2 regions of the Kocuria arenosa genome follow, and region 1 is predicted to be linked to the other one. Evidence: riboswitches for the same ligand, from Rfam matches in the RefSeq annotation. Region 1 holds a riboswitch; the other holds the start of a gene.
The links. A riboswitch is a leader RNA that binds a small molecule or an ion and turns the genes downstream of it on or off. The one in region 1 is predicted to bind S-adenosylmethionine.
Positions count from the first base shown of each region.

Region 2: it holds a riboswitch for S-adenosylmethionine, as region 1 does, so the genes downstream of both, ACFYE3_RS00880 (ABC transporter ATP-binding protein) here and ACFYE3_RS11620 (MetQ/NlpA family ABC transporter substrate-binding protein) in region 1, are expected to answer to the same signal.

Region 1 is NZ_JBHZTA010000006.1:81,306-88,957, forward strand. Features, by position in the region: gene ACFYE3_RS11610 (methionine ABC transporter permease) at 1-423, opposite strand, end outside; gene ACFYE3_RS11615 (methionine ABC transporter ATP-binding protein) at 480-1,559, opposite strand; gene ACFYE3_RS11620 (MetQ/NlpA family ABC transporter substrate-binding protein) at 1,556-2,449, opposite strand; SAM riboswitch class IV at 2,549-2,665, opposite strand; gene dxr (1-deoxy-D-xylulose-5-phosphate reductoisomerase) at 2,710-3,984, opposite strand; gene ACFYE3_RS11630 (GlsB/YeaQ/YmgE family stress response membrane protein) at 4,115-4,387, opposite strand; gene ACFYE3_RS11635 (solute symporter family protein) at 4,609-6,240, opposite strand; gene ACFYE3_RS11640 (DUF485 domain-containing protein) at 6,244-6,624, opposite strand; gene ACFYE3_RS11645 (DivIVA domain-containing protein) at 6,789-7,397, opposite strand; gene ACFYE3_RS11650 (phosphatidate cytidylyltransferase) at 7,423-7,652, opposite strand, start outside.
Region 2 is NZ_JBHZTA010000001.1:181,380-189,031, forward strand. Features, by position in the region: gene ACFYE3_RS00860 (succinate dehydrogenase) at 1-516, opposite strand, end outside; gene ACFYE3_RS00865 (AMP-binding protein) at 724-2,850, opposite strand; gene ACFYE3_RS00870 (ABC transporter permease) at 3,027-3,854, opposite strand; gene ACFYE3_RS00875 (aliphatic sulfonate ABC transporter substrate-binding protein) at 3,851-4,894, opposite strand; gene ACFYE3_RS00880 (ABC transporter ATP-binding protein) at 4,984-5,817, opposite strand; SAM riboswitch class I at 5,823-5,927, opposite strand; gene ACFYE3_RS00885 (maleylpyruvate isomerase N-terminal domain-containing protein) at 6,035-6,715, shown strand; gene ACFYE3_RS00890 (CoA-binding protein) at 6,790-7,254, shown strand; SAM riboswitch class IV at 7,362-7,476, shown strand; gene ACFYE3_RS00895 (LLM class flavin-dependent oxidoreductase) at 7,554-7,652, shown strand, end outside.

The sequences.
Region 1 (7,652 bases):
GTCCGTGATGCCGATGACGAGGAAGGTGTAGCCGAGCACCAGGGGGCCCAGCGCCTCGGGCAGGATCACCGTGGTGATGATCCCGGCCCGGGAGACCCCCATCGAACGGGCCGCCTCGACGACGCCGGGGTCCACGCTCATCAGGTTCTGCTCGACGATGCGAGCCACCGCGAACATCGCCCCGATGGTCATCGCGAAGATCGCCGCGTTGGGTCCCAGCCGCGTCCCGACGACTCCCTGGGTCACCGGTCCGAGCGCGGCGAGCAGGATGATGAACGGGATCGGCCGGACGAAGTTCACCACGAGGTTGAGGCCCTCGTGCACCGCCCGGTGCTCCAGGATGTTGCCCCGGCGGGTGACGTAGAGGCCCACGCCCACGAGCAGGCCGAGCAGACCGGCGAGCAGCAGCGTGACGGCCACCATGTAGAGGGTCTCCCCGAGCGCGGACAGCAGCTCGGGTCCCAGGACGGACCAGTCGTTCACGCGGCCACCTCTCTCAGGGTCGTGATGCGGGACATCGCGTCGACCACGGCCTGCACGTCCGTGTCCTCGCCGGTCAGCTCGAAGGTCAGCGACCCGAACGACTGCTCCTGGAGCACGCTGATCCCGCCGTAGGCGATGGTGAAGCGGACACCGCGGGCGGCGCCGTCGGAGAGCACCCCGCCGATGTCCACGCCGTCGCCGACGTCCACGATCACCAGGCGCCCGCGGTGGGCGCGGCGCAGCCGCTCCACCTCGCGGGCGTCGGGCACCGAGTGCAGGACGGAGGAGACGAAGCGGCGGGCGGTCTCGGTGCGGGGCCGGGCGAAGATGTCCACGGTGGAGCCGTGCTCCACGACCTTCCCGTCCTGCATCACGGCCACGCGGTCGGCGATCGCCCGGACCACGTCCATCTCGTGGGTGATGATCACGATCGTGATGCCCAGCTCCCGGTTGACCCGCTGCAGCACCTGCAGCACCTCCTGCGTGGTCTCCGGGTCGAGGGCGCTCGTCGACTCGTCGGCCAGGAGCAGCTTCGGGCTGGTGGCCAGGGCGCGGGCGATGCCCACGCGCTGCTTCTGCCCGCCGGAGAGCTGCTCCGGGTAGTTGCCGGCGCGCGCGGACAGGCCCACGAACTCGAGCAGCTCGGCCACCCGGGCCCGGCGCTCCTCCTTCGGCCAGCCGGCCCGCTTGAGCGGGTACTCGACGTTGCCGGCGACGGTGCGGGAGGTGAAGAGGTTGAACTGCTGGAAGATCATGCCGATCTCCTGCCGGACCGGCGCCAGCTCGGTCTCGCGCCGCCCGGCCACCTCGAAGCCCTCCACGGTCAGGGACCCCGAGGACACGGGCTCGAGCCCGTTGATGAGGCGCACGAGGGTGGACTTGCCCGCCCCGGAGTAGCCGATCACCCCGAAGATCTCGCCGCGGCGGACGTCGAGGCTGACGTCGTCGACCGCCACCACCTCGCGCGCCGCGCGCCCCGAGCCGGTGCGGAAGGTCTTGGAGACGTTGCGGAAGGAGACGAGCACCTCGTCCGGGCGCCCGGTGGCGGACGGCCCGGCGGGGACCGCCGCGCTCACTGCTCCTGGTCCTTCAGCTCCTGCTGGTAGCGGGTGGTCAGCTCCTGGAGCTCCTCCGGCTCCAGCTGCAGCGGCACGGCGGTGTCCTTGGTCTCCTGCATCTCGGCGTCGATCACGGCCTGCTCGTGGTAGAGGTCCGCGACCTGCCGGAGGGTCTCGTCGTCGGCGAGCTCCTCCGTCGTGGTGAACAGGTTGACGTAGGCGCGCGAGCCCTCCGCCTCCGGGTCGTCCTGGGCCAGTGCGGACTTCGGGTCGATGTCCGCGCGGGCGAGGAAGTCGTTGTTGATCACCGAGCCGGCCACCGAGTCGAGGGAGAGCACCGTCTGCTCCGCGGAGACCGGGGTGACCCGCACCTTCGAGGCCTCGGTGTCGACGTCGAGCTCCGTGGGGATGAGGGTGTCGCTGGTCAGCTCGACGAGGCCGGCGGACTCGAGCACGAGCAGGGCCCGGGAGAGGTTCACGGCGTCGTTGGGCACGGCGATCTCGTCGCCCTCCTGGAACTGCTCCACGGAGTCGTGCTCGTTGGAGTACAGGCCCAGCGGGTAGATCGACGTCGAGCCGATGGGGGTGATCGAGCCACCGGCGGAGTTGTTGTAGTCCGCGAGGAAGGGGACGTGCTGGAACCAGGTCATGTCCACGTCGCCGGACTCGGTGGCCGGGTTGGGCTGGTTGTAGTCGGAGAAGTCGACGTACTCGACGGTGACGCCCTGCTCCTCGGCCAGCTGCTGGAGGACGTCGTGGGTCGGGTGGGAGCCGACGACGCCGATGGTGACCTTGCCGTCGGCGAGGGCGCCCTCGCCGGAGGACTCCCCGCCGGAGCCGCCGCAGGCGGTGAGGGTGAGGCCGAGGGTCGTGGCCAGGGCGAGGAGGGGGAGGCGCTGCGATCGCATGTGGTGCCTTTCCGTGGGTCCGGGGTGTCCGAGGTCTCGACCGGCGCCGTGGGTCCGGCGGCCACGGTCGAGGGCGCGCCGGAGGGCGCGTGCGCGGTCGGACCGTACTTGCCGCCGGCCGTCGATGGCCGGTGCCGGATGGTTCACCTGGGGCACCCCACTACGGGAGAGGGTTGCCGCCCAGCAAGCCAGGGCTTCGCGCTGGGACTCGTCATCCGCCCGACACACTAGCACGTGCGGCGGGGGCGGCTCCCGTCCCGTCAGCGGGCGAGGACCTCGCGGGCCCGGTGGCGGGCCCAGCGCTCGGCCGCCAGCACGGCCTCGAGCTCCAGCGGGCCGCCGTCGTCGTGCTCGCCCAGCACCGCCTCGACCGTGTCCACGATGGCGGGGAACCGGATCCGGCCGTCGTGGAAGGCGTGCACCGCCTCCTCGTTGGCCGCGTTGAACACGGCGGGGAAGGTCCCGCCCCGCTCCCCCGCCGCCTTGATGAGCTCGACGGCCGGGAACGCCACCGGGTCGAGGGGCTCGAAGGTCCACTCCGTGGCGCGCGTCCAGTCGCACGGCCGGGCGGCGCCGGGCACCCGGTGGGGCCAGGCCAGGCCGAGGGCGATGGGCAGGCGCATGTCCGGGGGCGAGGCCTGGGCGAGGGTGGAGCCGTCCACGAACTGGACCATGGAGTGCACGACCGACTGGGGGTGGACCACCACGTCGATGCGCTCGAGGGGGACGTCGAAGAGCAGGTGGGCCTCGAGCACCTCGAGGGCCTTGTTCACCATGGACGCCGAGTTCGTCGTCACCATCAGGCCCATGTCCCAGGTCGGGTGGCGCAACGCGTCCTGCGGCGTGACCGACTCCAGCTCCGCGCGGGACCGGCCGCGGAACGGTCCGCCGGAGGCCGTCAGCACGAGCCGGTCGACCTCTCCGGCGGTGCCGCCGCGCAGCGCCTGCGCCAGCGCCGAGTGCTCGGAGTCCACGGGGATCAGGGCGTCCGGGTCCCCGGTGGCCGCGGCGGCGGCCTTCACGAGGGCGCCGCCGGCGATCAGCGACTCCTTGTTCGCCAGCGCGAGCTTATGCCCGGCCCGCAGCGCCGCCAGCGTGGGGGCGAGCCCGATGGAGCCGGTGATGCCGTTGAGCACGAGATCCGCGCCGGGATGTGCGGCGGCCGCGGACGCCGCACCGGGCCCGTGCTCGATGCCGGGGCGGTAGCCCGCCGCCCCGGCGGCCGCGGCCCGCTCCGCGATCAGACGGGCCAGCCGGGCGGCGTCCTGACCGGTGCCGCTGGTCGCCACGACCGCGGCGCGGGTCTCGACGGCCTGGTCGGCGAGCAGCTCGAGATGGCGTGCTCCGGCGGCGAGGGCGACCACGGTGAACGGGGCCGCGCCCTCGAGCCCGCGGGCGGCCCGCACGACGTCGAGCGCCTGGGTGCCGATCGAGCCGGTCGAGCCGAGGACGCTGATCCTGCGGGGACCTGCGGCGGCCAGCGCGCTCAGCTCGGGCGTCGGGCGGGCGCGTGGAGGGGAGGCGGGGGGCGTCATGGCCCCAGTATCCCCCAGCCGGCGTCCCCGGTCCCGCGCCTCCGGCGGGCCGGGGTGCCCGGCCCGGGACGGACCGAGGCCCCGTCCACCGGAAACGGTGGACGGGGCCTCGGCGACCGACGGGGTCGGGTCAGCGCGTGGCGCGACCCTTGCGGCCGGAGACCGCGCCCCAGATGAAGAGCACGATGAGGGCTCCCACGACGGCGGTGATGATGGTGCCGATGTCGAACGCGGACTCCAGGTCCCCGATGCCGATCAGCGAGCCCAGGAAGCCTCCGAGGAGGGCCCCGACGATGCCGAGGACGATGGTGACGATGATGCCGCCGCCCTGGCTGCCCGGCATGATGAGCTTGGCGAGGGCGCCGGCGATGAGGCCGAGGATGATCCAGCTGATGATTCCCATGATGGCTCCTTATCCGTCCCGGGAGGGACTTTCATTGTACGCAACCGGCGAGTATCCCTGGAATACTCTGAGGTTGCTTCTGTCCATCACCCTAGCCGACGGTCAGCCGCCTGTCTGTTCTCTATGGCGAATCGACGTGTGTCCCCGGACACGGACCGGCCCGCCGGAAGCCGTGGCTTCGGGCGGGCCGGACGTCCTCCCAGGTGGGAGCGGGGAATCCGTCAGTGGGCGACGGGCTTCTCCGCGCCGATGCCTGTGAGGGAGCGCACCTCCATCTCGGACTGCTTGACCGGGTCCTCGAGACGGCGCTCCGTCATGGAACCGATGAAGCCGAGGAGGAAGGAGGCCGGGATCGAGACGATGCCCGGGTTCTGCAGCGGGAACCACGCGAAGTCGGCCGTCGGGATCATCGACGTCTCGGTGCCGGACATGACCGGGGAGAAGATGATGAGGCCCACCGAGATGATCAGGCCGCCGTACATCGACCAGACCGCGCCGCGGGTGGTGAAGCGCCGCCAGTAGAGGGAGTACAGGATGGTCGGCAGGTTCGCCGAGGCCGCGACCGCGAAGGCGAGCGCCACGAGGAACGCGACGTTCTGGCCCTGCGCGCCGATGCCGCCCGCGATGGACACGAGGCCGATGACCACCACCGTGGTCTTGGCGACCCGAAGCTCCTTGCGGGGATCGGAGTCGCCCTTCTTGATGACGCTGGTGTAGATGTCGTGGGCGAACGAGGCCGAGGCCGTGATCGCCAGGCCGGCGACGACCGCGAGGATCGTGGCGAAGGCCACCGCCGCGATGATGCCCATCAGCAGCGATCCGCCGAGCTCGAAGGCCAGCAGCGGGGCCGCGGAGTTCACGCCGCCCGGTGCCGCCTGGATCCGCTCGGCACCGATGAGGGCCGCCGCGCCGAAGCCCAGGATGAGGGTGAAGAGGTAGAACAGGCCGATCAGGCCGATCGCCCAGACCACCGAGGTGCGGGCCTCCTTGGCCGTGGGCACCGTGTAGAAGCGCATCAGCACGTGGGGCAGACCCGCGGCGCCGAAGACGAGGGCCAGGCCCAGGGAGATGAAGTCCAGCTTGCTGGTCTCGCTCACGCCGTACTTCAGGCCCGGCTCGAGGATCGCCGGGTTGCCGGAGACGGCGACCGCGTCACCGAGCAGGGAGGAGAAGTTGAAGCCGTAGAGCGCCAGGATCCAGACGGTCATGACCGCCACGCCGGAGACCAGCAGCACTGCCTTGATGATCTGCACGTAGGTGGTGCCCTTCATCCCGCCCACGAGGACGTAGACGATCATGAGCACGCCCACGACCACGATGACGAGCGACTGCCCGGCCCGTGAGCCGATGCCCAGCAGCAGCGACACCAGCGCACCGGCGCCGGCCATCTGGGCCAGCAGGTAGAACGCGGACACGGCGAGGGTGGAGATGGACGCCGCGACGCGCACGGGGCGCTGGCGCAGGCGGAAGGACAGCACGTCGGCCATCGTGAACTTGCCGGTGTTGCGCAGGAGCTCGGCGATCAGCAGCAGCGCCACGAGCCAGGCCACGAGGAAGCCGATCGAGTAGAGGAACCCGTCGTAGCCCTGGAGGGCGATCGCGCCCACGATGCCCAGGAAGGACGCCGCCGAGAGGTAGTCGCCCGCGATGGCCAGCCCGTTCTGGGTGCCGCTGAAGCCGCGGCCGCCGGCGTAGTAGTCGGCCGCCGTGGACGTGGACTTCGAGGCGCGGAGGACGATGACCATCGTGACGACAACGAACGCGCCGAAGATGGAGATGTTGATCCAGGGCGTGCCGACCGTTTCCGTGGTGGTCGCCGCCATGGGTGCGAGCGCGGTGTACACGTGGTGCATCGGTCAGTTCTCCTGTCCGTGGGCGCCGCCGATGGTGCCGAGGCTGGGCTCGAGACGCTCCCGGATGGCCGTGGCCTTCGGGTCCAGCTTGCGGTTGGCGAAGGCGACGTAGGCGCCGGTGATGGCAAAGGTCGTGACGAACTGGAGCAGACCCAGGACGACGCCCAGGTTGACGTTGCCGACGACCTGGATGGCGAACAGCTGCGGCGCGTACATGGCGAGCACCACGTACAGCAGGTACCAGACCAGGAAGGCGATGGCGAGCGGGAAGACGAAGCCGCGGTGGGTCTTCCGCAGCTCCTGGAACTCTGGCGACCGCTGGGCCGCGGGGAAGTCGACGTCGGCGACGAGATCGTCGGCGTCGATGGGTGGCTGGTTGGACATGGGCTACCTCCTCATGTGATGTGGCCCACACTAGGCCTTTGTATGCACAGGAGCAAGGTCAAACACCCAGAAGTTGCCTTTTCGGGGTCAGAAATGACATCAAAGGGTGATTCTGGACGGCACCCGGTGCAGCATGTATACACAGACCCCTGGGGTGGCCCGGTTCAGGGAGAGGCCAGGAGCAGCTGCACGGCCCGGTCCAGGAAGGCGTCCACCTGCTGCTCCTCGTAGCTGCGCTCGCCCTGCGCGGGAGGGAAGACGGCCCGGCGCAGCTCGGCCGGATCGAGGGGGGCGGCACCCTCCAGCCGGGCGCCGAGGCGCTCGCACAGCACGTCCACGTGGGCCGCGGAGTAGCCCTGGGCCCGTGGCCGGGAGGGCCGCCGGAACCGCTGGGTGCGCGGCCGGTCGAGACGGTTCCGGAGGAGCCGGGTCAGGGCGTCGAGGTGCTCCTGCCAGGCCTCGGGGCCCCGGGCGCGCAGGCACCGCTCGCGCTCGGCCGCGGCGAGCGAGTCCTCGGCCGCGTCCAGCAGCTCGTCGACGGCCTCCGGCCGGTAGCCGCCCCGCGCGCCGGCGAAGACGGCCGCGCGCACCTGTGTGCTGAGCACGGACCCGGACCCGTGCTCCGGTCCGGGACCGGGCGGGGCGTCCTGCAGGGCCGCGTGCACGGCGGCCAGGAAGTCGTCCACCTGGACGACGTCGTAGCCGCGCTCCGCCTCGGCGCACCGCGGGATGCGGGAGGTGGCCGGCGGATCTCCTGGGCGTTCCGGGGGCATGGGCTGCGGGTCCTGGACGCCCGGCTCAGGCGCTCGCGGCGAAGAGCTCGAAGAGCAGATACCCGGCGGGGACGGCGAAGAGGATGGAGTCGATGCGGTCCATCACTCCCCCGTGGCCGGGCAGGAGGGTGCCCATGTCCTTGATCCCCAGCTCGCGCTTGACCATGGACTCGGAGAAGTCGCCGAGCGTCGCGGCGAGGACGAGGACCGCGGCGAGGACGGCGCCCTCCCACCAGGCGTGGTCGAGCAGCAGGA
Region 2 (7,652 bases), on a different contig from region 1:
GCTGCCGTGCTCGAAGCCCCGTGCGGCGGCGGGCCGGGCGCCCAGGGTCAGGTCGAGGACGTGGAAGGCCGTGAACAGCCCGAGCACGCCGCCCGTGCTGCGCATCGAGCGCTTCGCCACCGCCCACGGGGAGCGACGCCGACCCCGCGGGCGCCGGCCGGTGCGTGGCAGCAGCGTCCCGTTCGCCGCCCAGGACCGCGCGGTGAGCACCGCAGCGGCGCCCGCGTGGACCACGAGGCCGGCGGTGAGCACGCCGCGGGCCGCCCAGAGCACCGTGCCGCGCGGCAGCACGGGGGCGCCGGCCGTGCGGAGGAACTCGGCGTAGGCGTTGAACTTCTCCTCGCCCTGGTAGATCTTCAGGTTCCCCAGCATGTGCACCAGCACGTAGCCCGAGAACAGGGCGCCGGAGGCGGCCATCGCGAGCTTGAGGTCGGCGTTCGGCAGGGCGGGCAGCAGCCCGTCCGGCGTGGAGCGGGCAGTGCCTGCGGGGCGGGGGGAGTCGTTCACAGCATTCATCCTAGGGGCGGGGCGGGCTGGGACGTCACAAGTCTCAACGTCCTTGCGGAGGGGGTCGCAGGTCGTCGTGCGGCGGCGCCGAGGAGTCGCCTCCCGCCTCCGCGCGGACCCGGGGGGGGCGTTCCTCGTCGGGGTGAGCGGCTCGTGCCGACGAGCAGCGGCCCCTCGGGCAGGGCAGCGCCGGGAACGACTCCGCGGGGCGGGGTCCTACCGCCGCGCCGCCAGGACTCCGGCGATGCGCTCGAGCGACTCCTCGTTCTGCAGCGAGGACCGGTCGCCCAGCGGGGCGCCCTCCCACAGCTGCGCGAGCAGGCGCCGGGTGATCTTCCCGGAGCGGGTCTTCGGCAGGTCCGGGACCGCCACGACCGCCCGGGGCTTGGCGATCGGCCCGATCTCGTGCGCCACGTGCTCGCGCAGCGCCGCGGTCAGCTCGTCCGCCGGGACCCGCGCGGCCTCGGGGGTCAGCACCACGCAGGCGAGCACCGCGTGTCCGGTCAGCTCGTCGCGCACCGGCGCGGCACCGGCCTCGACCACCCACGGGTGGGTGACGAGCGCCGACTCGATCTCGATGGTGGACAGCCGGTGCCCGGAGACGTTGATGACGTCGTCGACCCGCCCGAGGATGTAGATGTCCCCCTCGTCGTCGTAGCGGGCGCCGTCCCCGGCGAGGAACCAGCCCTGCTCCGCATAGGCCTGCCAGTAGGAGGACAGGTAGCGCTGCGGGTCGCCCCACACGGTGCGGGCCATCGACGGGCCGGTCCGGTCCACCACCACGAAGCCCTGCACCCCGGACGGGACCGTTTCCCCGGCCTCGTCGACCACGCGGGTGGAGATCCCCGGGACCGCGCGGGTCGCGCAGCCGGGCTTGAGGGCGGTGCGCGGCGCTCCGTCGTCGAACGTCCCCGGGGGCGCGAACTGGGGGTCGTGCGGACGCGGGGACATCACGGTGGCGCCGGTCTCGGACTGCCACCACGTGTCCACGAACGGCACCTCGTCCCGGCCCAGCTGGGCGCGCAGCCAGCGCCAGGCCTCGGGGTTGATCGACTCGCCCACGGAGCCGAGCAGCCGGATCGAGTTGAGGTTGTAGAGCGGCGGGACGCCCCGCGGGAACGCGCCCATCAGGGAGCGGATCAGCGTGGGCGCCGTGTAGTAGGTGGTGACCCCGTAGCGCTCGACGACCTCGAAGTGCCGGCCCCAGTGCGGGGTGTTCGGGGTGCCCTCGTAGATCACCTCGGACACGCCGTTGACCAGCGGCCCGTAGATCTCGTAGGTGTGCGCGGTGACCCAGGCGAGGTCGGCGGTGCACCAGTGCACGGCGGCGTCGACCTTCGCGCGGTCGTTGACCGTGGCCAGCTCGTCCGGGTGGAGCCGGCCCTCGTCGTCGAGCACGTCCGGCAGGAGGTCGAAGAGCAGGGCGTGCGTGTACGCGGCCTGGACGAGGTAGCCGCCCATGGTGTGCACCAGGCCCTTGGGGCGCCCGGTGGTCCCCGACGTGTAGATGATGAACAGCGGCGTCTCGGCGTCGAACGCCTCGGGCACGTGCACGTCGGACTGCTCGGCGACCAGCTCGTGCCACCACACGTCCCGTCCGCGCGTCCACGGGACGGCGTCCTCCTCCTTGGAGTGCGTGCCCCGGGTGCCGCGCGGCAGGTCCGTGCGGCCCGGCCGGGAGGTGCGGCGCACGACGACGACGTGCTCGATCGCGTTGTCGCCGCCGCAGGCCTCGTCGGCGACGCCCTTGACGGGCACCACGGCCCCGCGCCGGTGCTGCCCGTCCGCGGTCACGAGGACCTTGGCGCCGGTGTCCTCCACGCGGAAGCGCAGGGCCTCGGCGGAGAACCCGCCGAAGACCAGCGAGTGCACCGCGCCGATGCGGGCGCAGGCCAGCGTGATGATGACGGTCTCCGGGATGACGGGCAGATAGATCACCACTCGGTCGCCCTGCTCCACGCCCAGGGCGAGCAGGGCGTTGGCGGCGCGGGAGACCTCCCGCTGCAGGTCGGCGTAGGTGTAGACCAGCCGGTCCCCGGGCTCGCCCTCGAAGTACAGGGCCACGTGCGCGCCGCGGCCGGCCTCGACGTGGCGGTCCACGCAGTTGTGGGCCACGTTCAGCTTCCCGCCCTCGAACCACGCGATCTCCGGGACCGACCAGGTGGGGCTGCCGTCCTCGTCCGTGCCGATCCGCTGCGGGGCCTCGAAGCGGTGGGCCGTCGTCCACGGCTCGGCCCAGTCCAGCCGGGACGCCTGGTCCTCCCAGAACGCGATCCGGGCCTCGTCGGAGACGAGCGCGGGATTCGGGGTGGGGGAGGAGGGATTGCTCCAGCTCTGGCTCACGGTGCTGCGGTCCTTTCCTGTCGGCACGGACCCGGCCTGCCCGGTTCCTGCCTGCTCGGTTCCAGTCTGCGCGAGATCTGTCCGTGCGGTTCGTGCTCGCACGGCCGCCGTCCGCCCGGTTCCTGCTCGCACGGCTCCTGCTCGCCCGGACGGGTCCACGGTGCCAGGCGCACGTGTCAGGCCCATTTCTTGACGGCCCACTTCTCGAACACGCCCAGCAGCGCGTCCGAGGCCTTGCCGAGCACCGCCAGCAGGACGATCGCCAGCAGCAGGCGGTCGGTGCGGCCGTTGTTCTGCGAGTCGGTGAGCAGCCAGCCCAGGCCCATGGACGCCCCCAGCAGCTCGGCGGCCACGAGGAACAGCCACGCCTGGGCCAGGGCCAGGCGCAGCCCGGAGATCACCGACGGCATGACGGCCGGCAGCTGCACCGTGGTGAGCAGGCGCAGCCCGTGGAGCCCGAAGGCCCGTGCCGCCTCGAGGAGGTTGCGGTCCACGTGCTGCAGGGCCGCGGAGACGGTGGTGTAGACGGGGAAGAACGCACCGATGGCCACCAGCGTGACCTTGGAGTCCTCGCCGAGACCGATCCACAGCAGCAGCAGCGGCACCCACGCCAGGGACGGCACCGCGCGGAACGCCCCGATCGTGGGGCCCACCAGCGTGGAGCCCCAGCGGGAGAGGCCGATGAAGGACCCGGCCACGAGTCCGAGCCCCGCGCCGATCAGGAAGCCGATCAGCACGCGCTGGGTCGAGATGCCCACGTGGGTCCAGAGGTCCCCGCCGGCCAGCAGGCCGATCCCGGCCTCGAGCACCGCGAGGGGGGCCGGCAGCTGCACGGCGCTGAAGACCCCGGCGGTGGACAGCACGTGCCACAGCACCAGCAGCGCCGCGGGCAGCAGCAGGCCCAGCACGGTGCGCAGCAGCGGCCGCCGCCGGGGGGCGGCCGCTGCTGCGGGGGCGTCCTCGACGCGCTCCGCCTCCGCGGCGGGGCTCAGCGGCTGCGTCACTGCTGGCCCCCGACCAGCTCGGCCGCGCGGGAGGCGTCGGCGTTCTCGGCATAGGAGCTCTCCACGATGCTCCCGAGCGCCTCGTCGATCTGCTCCTGACCGGCCACGTCGTCGGACTCGACGAAGATCGGCCCGACCTTCTCCAGGACCGCCAGCTGCTCGTCGCCGGGCACGTGGTCGATGTCCAGGTTGGTGCGCTCGAGCACCTTCCCGGCCACCGACAGCTCGATCCCGGCCGCCTCGGAGAGCAGCTGCGCGGTCTCCTCGGGGTTCTCCTGCGCCCACTCCCGGGCGTAGGCGTAGACGTCCACCACGGTCTGGGCGGCCTCGGGCTGCTCCTCGAGGAAGCTCTCGTGGGCGTTGAGGAAGCCGTAGGTGTTGAAGTCGACGTTGCGGTAGAACAGCTCCGCGCCGTTCTCCTCCGCGGCGGCCATGATCGGGTCGAGCCCGGACCAGGCGTCCACCTGGCCGTTCTCCAGGGCGGCCCGGCCGTCCGCGTGCTGCAGGTTCTGGATCGTGACGTCCCCGGCGTCCACCCCGGCCTCATCGAGGGCCTGGAGCAGGAAGAAGTACGGGTCGGTGCCCTTGGTCGCGGCCACGGTGCGGCCCTCGAGGTCAGCGACCTCCTGCACCTCGCTGCCGGCGCCGGTGACCAGGGCGGACCACTCCGGCTGCGAGTAGAGGTCGATCACCTGGATCGGGGTGCCGTTGCTGCGGGCCAGCAGCGCCGCGGAGCCGGCGGTGGAGCCGATGTCCACCGCCTCCGCGCGCAGCGCCTCGTTGGCCTTGTTCGACCCGGCCGACTGCACCCACTCCACCTCGATGCCCTCCTCGGCGAACGCGGTCTCGAGCCAGCCCTTCTCCTTGATCACCACGGAGAGCGGGTTGTAGGTGGCCCAGTCCACGCGGACGGTGCCGTCCCCGGCGGCCTCCGCGGGGGCCTCGCCGGAGCCCTCACCGGCCATGCACCCGGTCAGGCCGAGGGCCAGGACGGCGGCGAGCGCGGGGATCGTGCGGACGGAACGCTGGGGCAGGGCCATGGCGGAGCCTTTCGGGGTGGGCGGACGGTGCGGGGCGTCGCGGGCGGGCGCCGCGACGGGTCCGGGAAGAGGAGTGGGAGCGGGCCGCGTCAGCGGGTCGCGGGGTGGTGGGTGTCGACGCCGAGGTGGCCGAGGAGCTGCACGCGCAGCTCGGCGAGGACCTCGGAGGCCCGGTCCCGGGGTCGCTCGCCGGGGACGGCGAGGATCGTGCTGATCGAGGCGGGAGCGGTGGGTCCGGTCCGGCCCAGGACCACGATCCGGTCCGCGAGCTGCAGCGCCTCGTCGACGTCGTGGGTGACGAGCAGGACGGTGGTGGGCTGGGCCGCGTGGATCGTGAGCAGGAGGTCCTGCATCTTCAGGCGGGTCAGGGCGTCGAGCGCGCCGAAGGGCTCGTCCAGCAGCAGGACCCCGGGAGTGCGGGCGAGGGCCCGGGCCAGGGACGCCCGCTGGGCCATGCCGCCGGAGATCGCGCGGGGACGGTGGCCGGCGTGCGCGGTGAGCCCGACCAGGCGCAGCAGGTCGTCGATCACGGCGTCCCCCTCGTCCCGGGGGAGCCCGCGGGGCAGGCCCAGGCGGACGTTCTCGCGCACGGAGCGCCACGGCAGCAGGCGGGGCTCCTGGAAGGCGACCGCGCAGCGCGGGTCGATCCCGGACACGGGGGTGCCGTCGATGAGCACCCGGCCCGCCGAGGCGGTGTCGAGCCCCGCCGCCGCCCGCAGGAGCGTGGACTTGCCGCACCCCGAGGGCCCCAGGACCGCCAGCACCTCGCCGGGCCGGGCCGTGACGTCGATGTCCTGCAGGACGTGGTGCGTCTCGCGGCCGGACGGGAAGGCCTTGCCGACGTGCTCGAACGCCACGGAGAACGCGCGCTTCGGGGTGCCCGGCGCGGCGGACGGCGCAGAGCTCAGCAGAGAAGTGCTCATGATCAACTCCATCGGTCCTGGCATTAGCACCTCGCACGGAGGATCAGACGGATCCGTGCCGGTTGCTGCGACGTCGACGAGCCAGGTCTCTCAGCCGCTCCGGATGGTGACGTCACCAATTGAACGTCCTCGGCGTGTTCCCTGGCAAATCCGTCGCATCCGTGATCGTCGCGACACATCGCTGGCACGCGCGACCTCCGTGCCCCACCATGGACCCATGACGAGCCGCAGAACCCCGGGCCGGGCGGACCTGGTGCGCGACGCCTGCACGGCGATCGGCGCGGTCCTCGACGGCCTCGGCGACGACGACTCCTGGGCCGCCACGGGGTGCACGGGGTGGTCGGTCCGGGACCTCACCCACCGCTGCACGATGGACGCGCAGCGGGGGCTGGTCGCCCTGCACACCCCCACGACCGCCCGCCCGGACCGGGACGCCGCCACCTGGTGGGCGGACCGGGGCGGCGACCACGCGGGAGTCGCCGAGGGGCGGCGCCAGGCTCGCGTGGCCGCGTCCATGGTCCTGGACTGGGAGCCGGTGCGCGCGCTCTACCGGGAGACCGCCCGGGCGCTCGTGCACGCGGCGGGGCACTGCGGCAGCGGCGGCGCCGTCCGCACCCAGGGGCACGTGCTGCGCGTCGAGGACCTGCTGAGCGCGCTCACGGTGGAGGCCACGGTGCACCACCTGGACCTGATCCAGCACCTCGACGGCTCCCCGGGCCCCGCCGTGGACGGGCTCGCCGAGGTCCGCCGGGTCCTCACCGACCTGTGGGAGCGGGAACCGCTGGAGCACTGGAGCGACGAGCACTTCGCCCGCGTGGGCACCGGCCGGGCGGAGCTGACCGCCCAGGAGCGCGCGGAGCTGGGCGCGCACGCGGACCTCCTGCCGCTCTTCTCCTGACCCCCTCCCGCACGGGTCCGGTCGCCGGCACGTGCGACCTCGCGCAGGGGAGGGCTCCGTGCCAGGCTGGTGCCATGAGCCGCAACGCCCCCGCCGTCATCGACCGCCTCATGACCCGGCCCGGCCGGTGGGCGGTGGTGGGACTGACCGGCAACACGGCCCGTCCTGCGCACTCGGTCGCCCGGCAGATCCGGGACGACCTCGGCATGACGATCATCCCGGTGAACCCGAAGGGCGAGCCGGTGCACGGCGAGCCCGGCCACCGCACGCTCGCCGAGGTCCCGGGGCCGATCGACGTGGTGGACTGCTTCGTCAACTCCCGCCGCGTCGGCGCGGTCGTGGACCAGGCCATCGCCGCGGGCGCCGCGGCGGTGTGGCTGCAGCTGGGCGTCGTCGACGAGGCCGCGGCCGCCCGGGCGGAGCGGGCCGGCCTCGACGTCGTCATGGACACCTGCCCCCTGATCGAGCTCCGCTCCCTGCTCCGGCGCGGCTGGACCCTGGACCCGGGCCGGACCCCGCGGCTCGCCCCGCCCGCCTGAGCTGCTCGCCCCGTCCACCCGCTCGAACGGCACCGTTTCGGTGCGGCGGGGGCCGCGCGGGGGTTGCGCCGGGTCCGGGACGACCCGCTAAGCTGTCCTGCGACGACGATGACGAGTCCCGACGCGAAGCTCTGGCTGGTCGGGCGGCAACCCTCTCCCGTAGCGGGGTGCCCCAGATGAACATCGGGCCGCGGTGCACGTGCTCCGCGGCAAGTACGGCGCCCACCAGTGCGTCGGACCCGCGAGCAGGTCTCCACGACGCACGGGCGCGGGTCGGCATCGACCCGGGAGGAACACCCATGAGCAAGCGCATCGCCCTGAACGCCTTCGACATGACCTGTGTGGGACACCAGGCCCCCGGCTTGTGGAAGCACCCCCGTTCCCGGGCGGACGAGTAC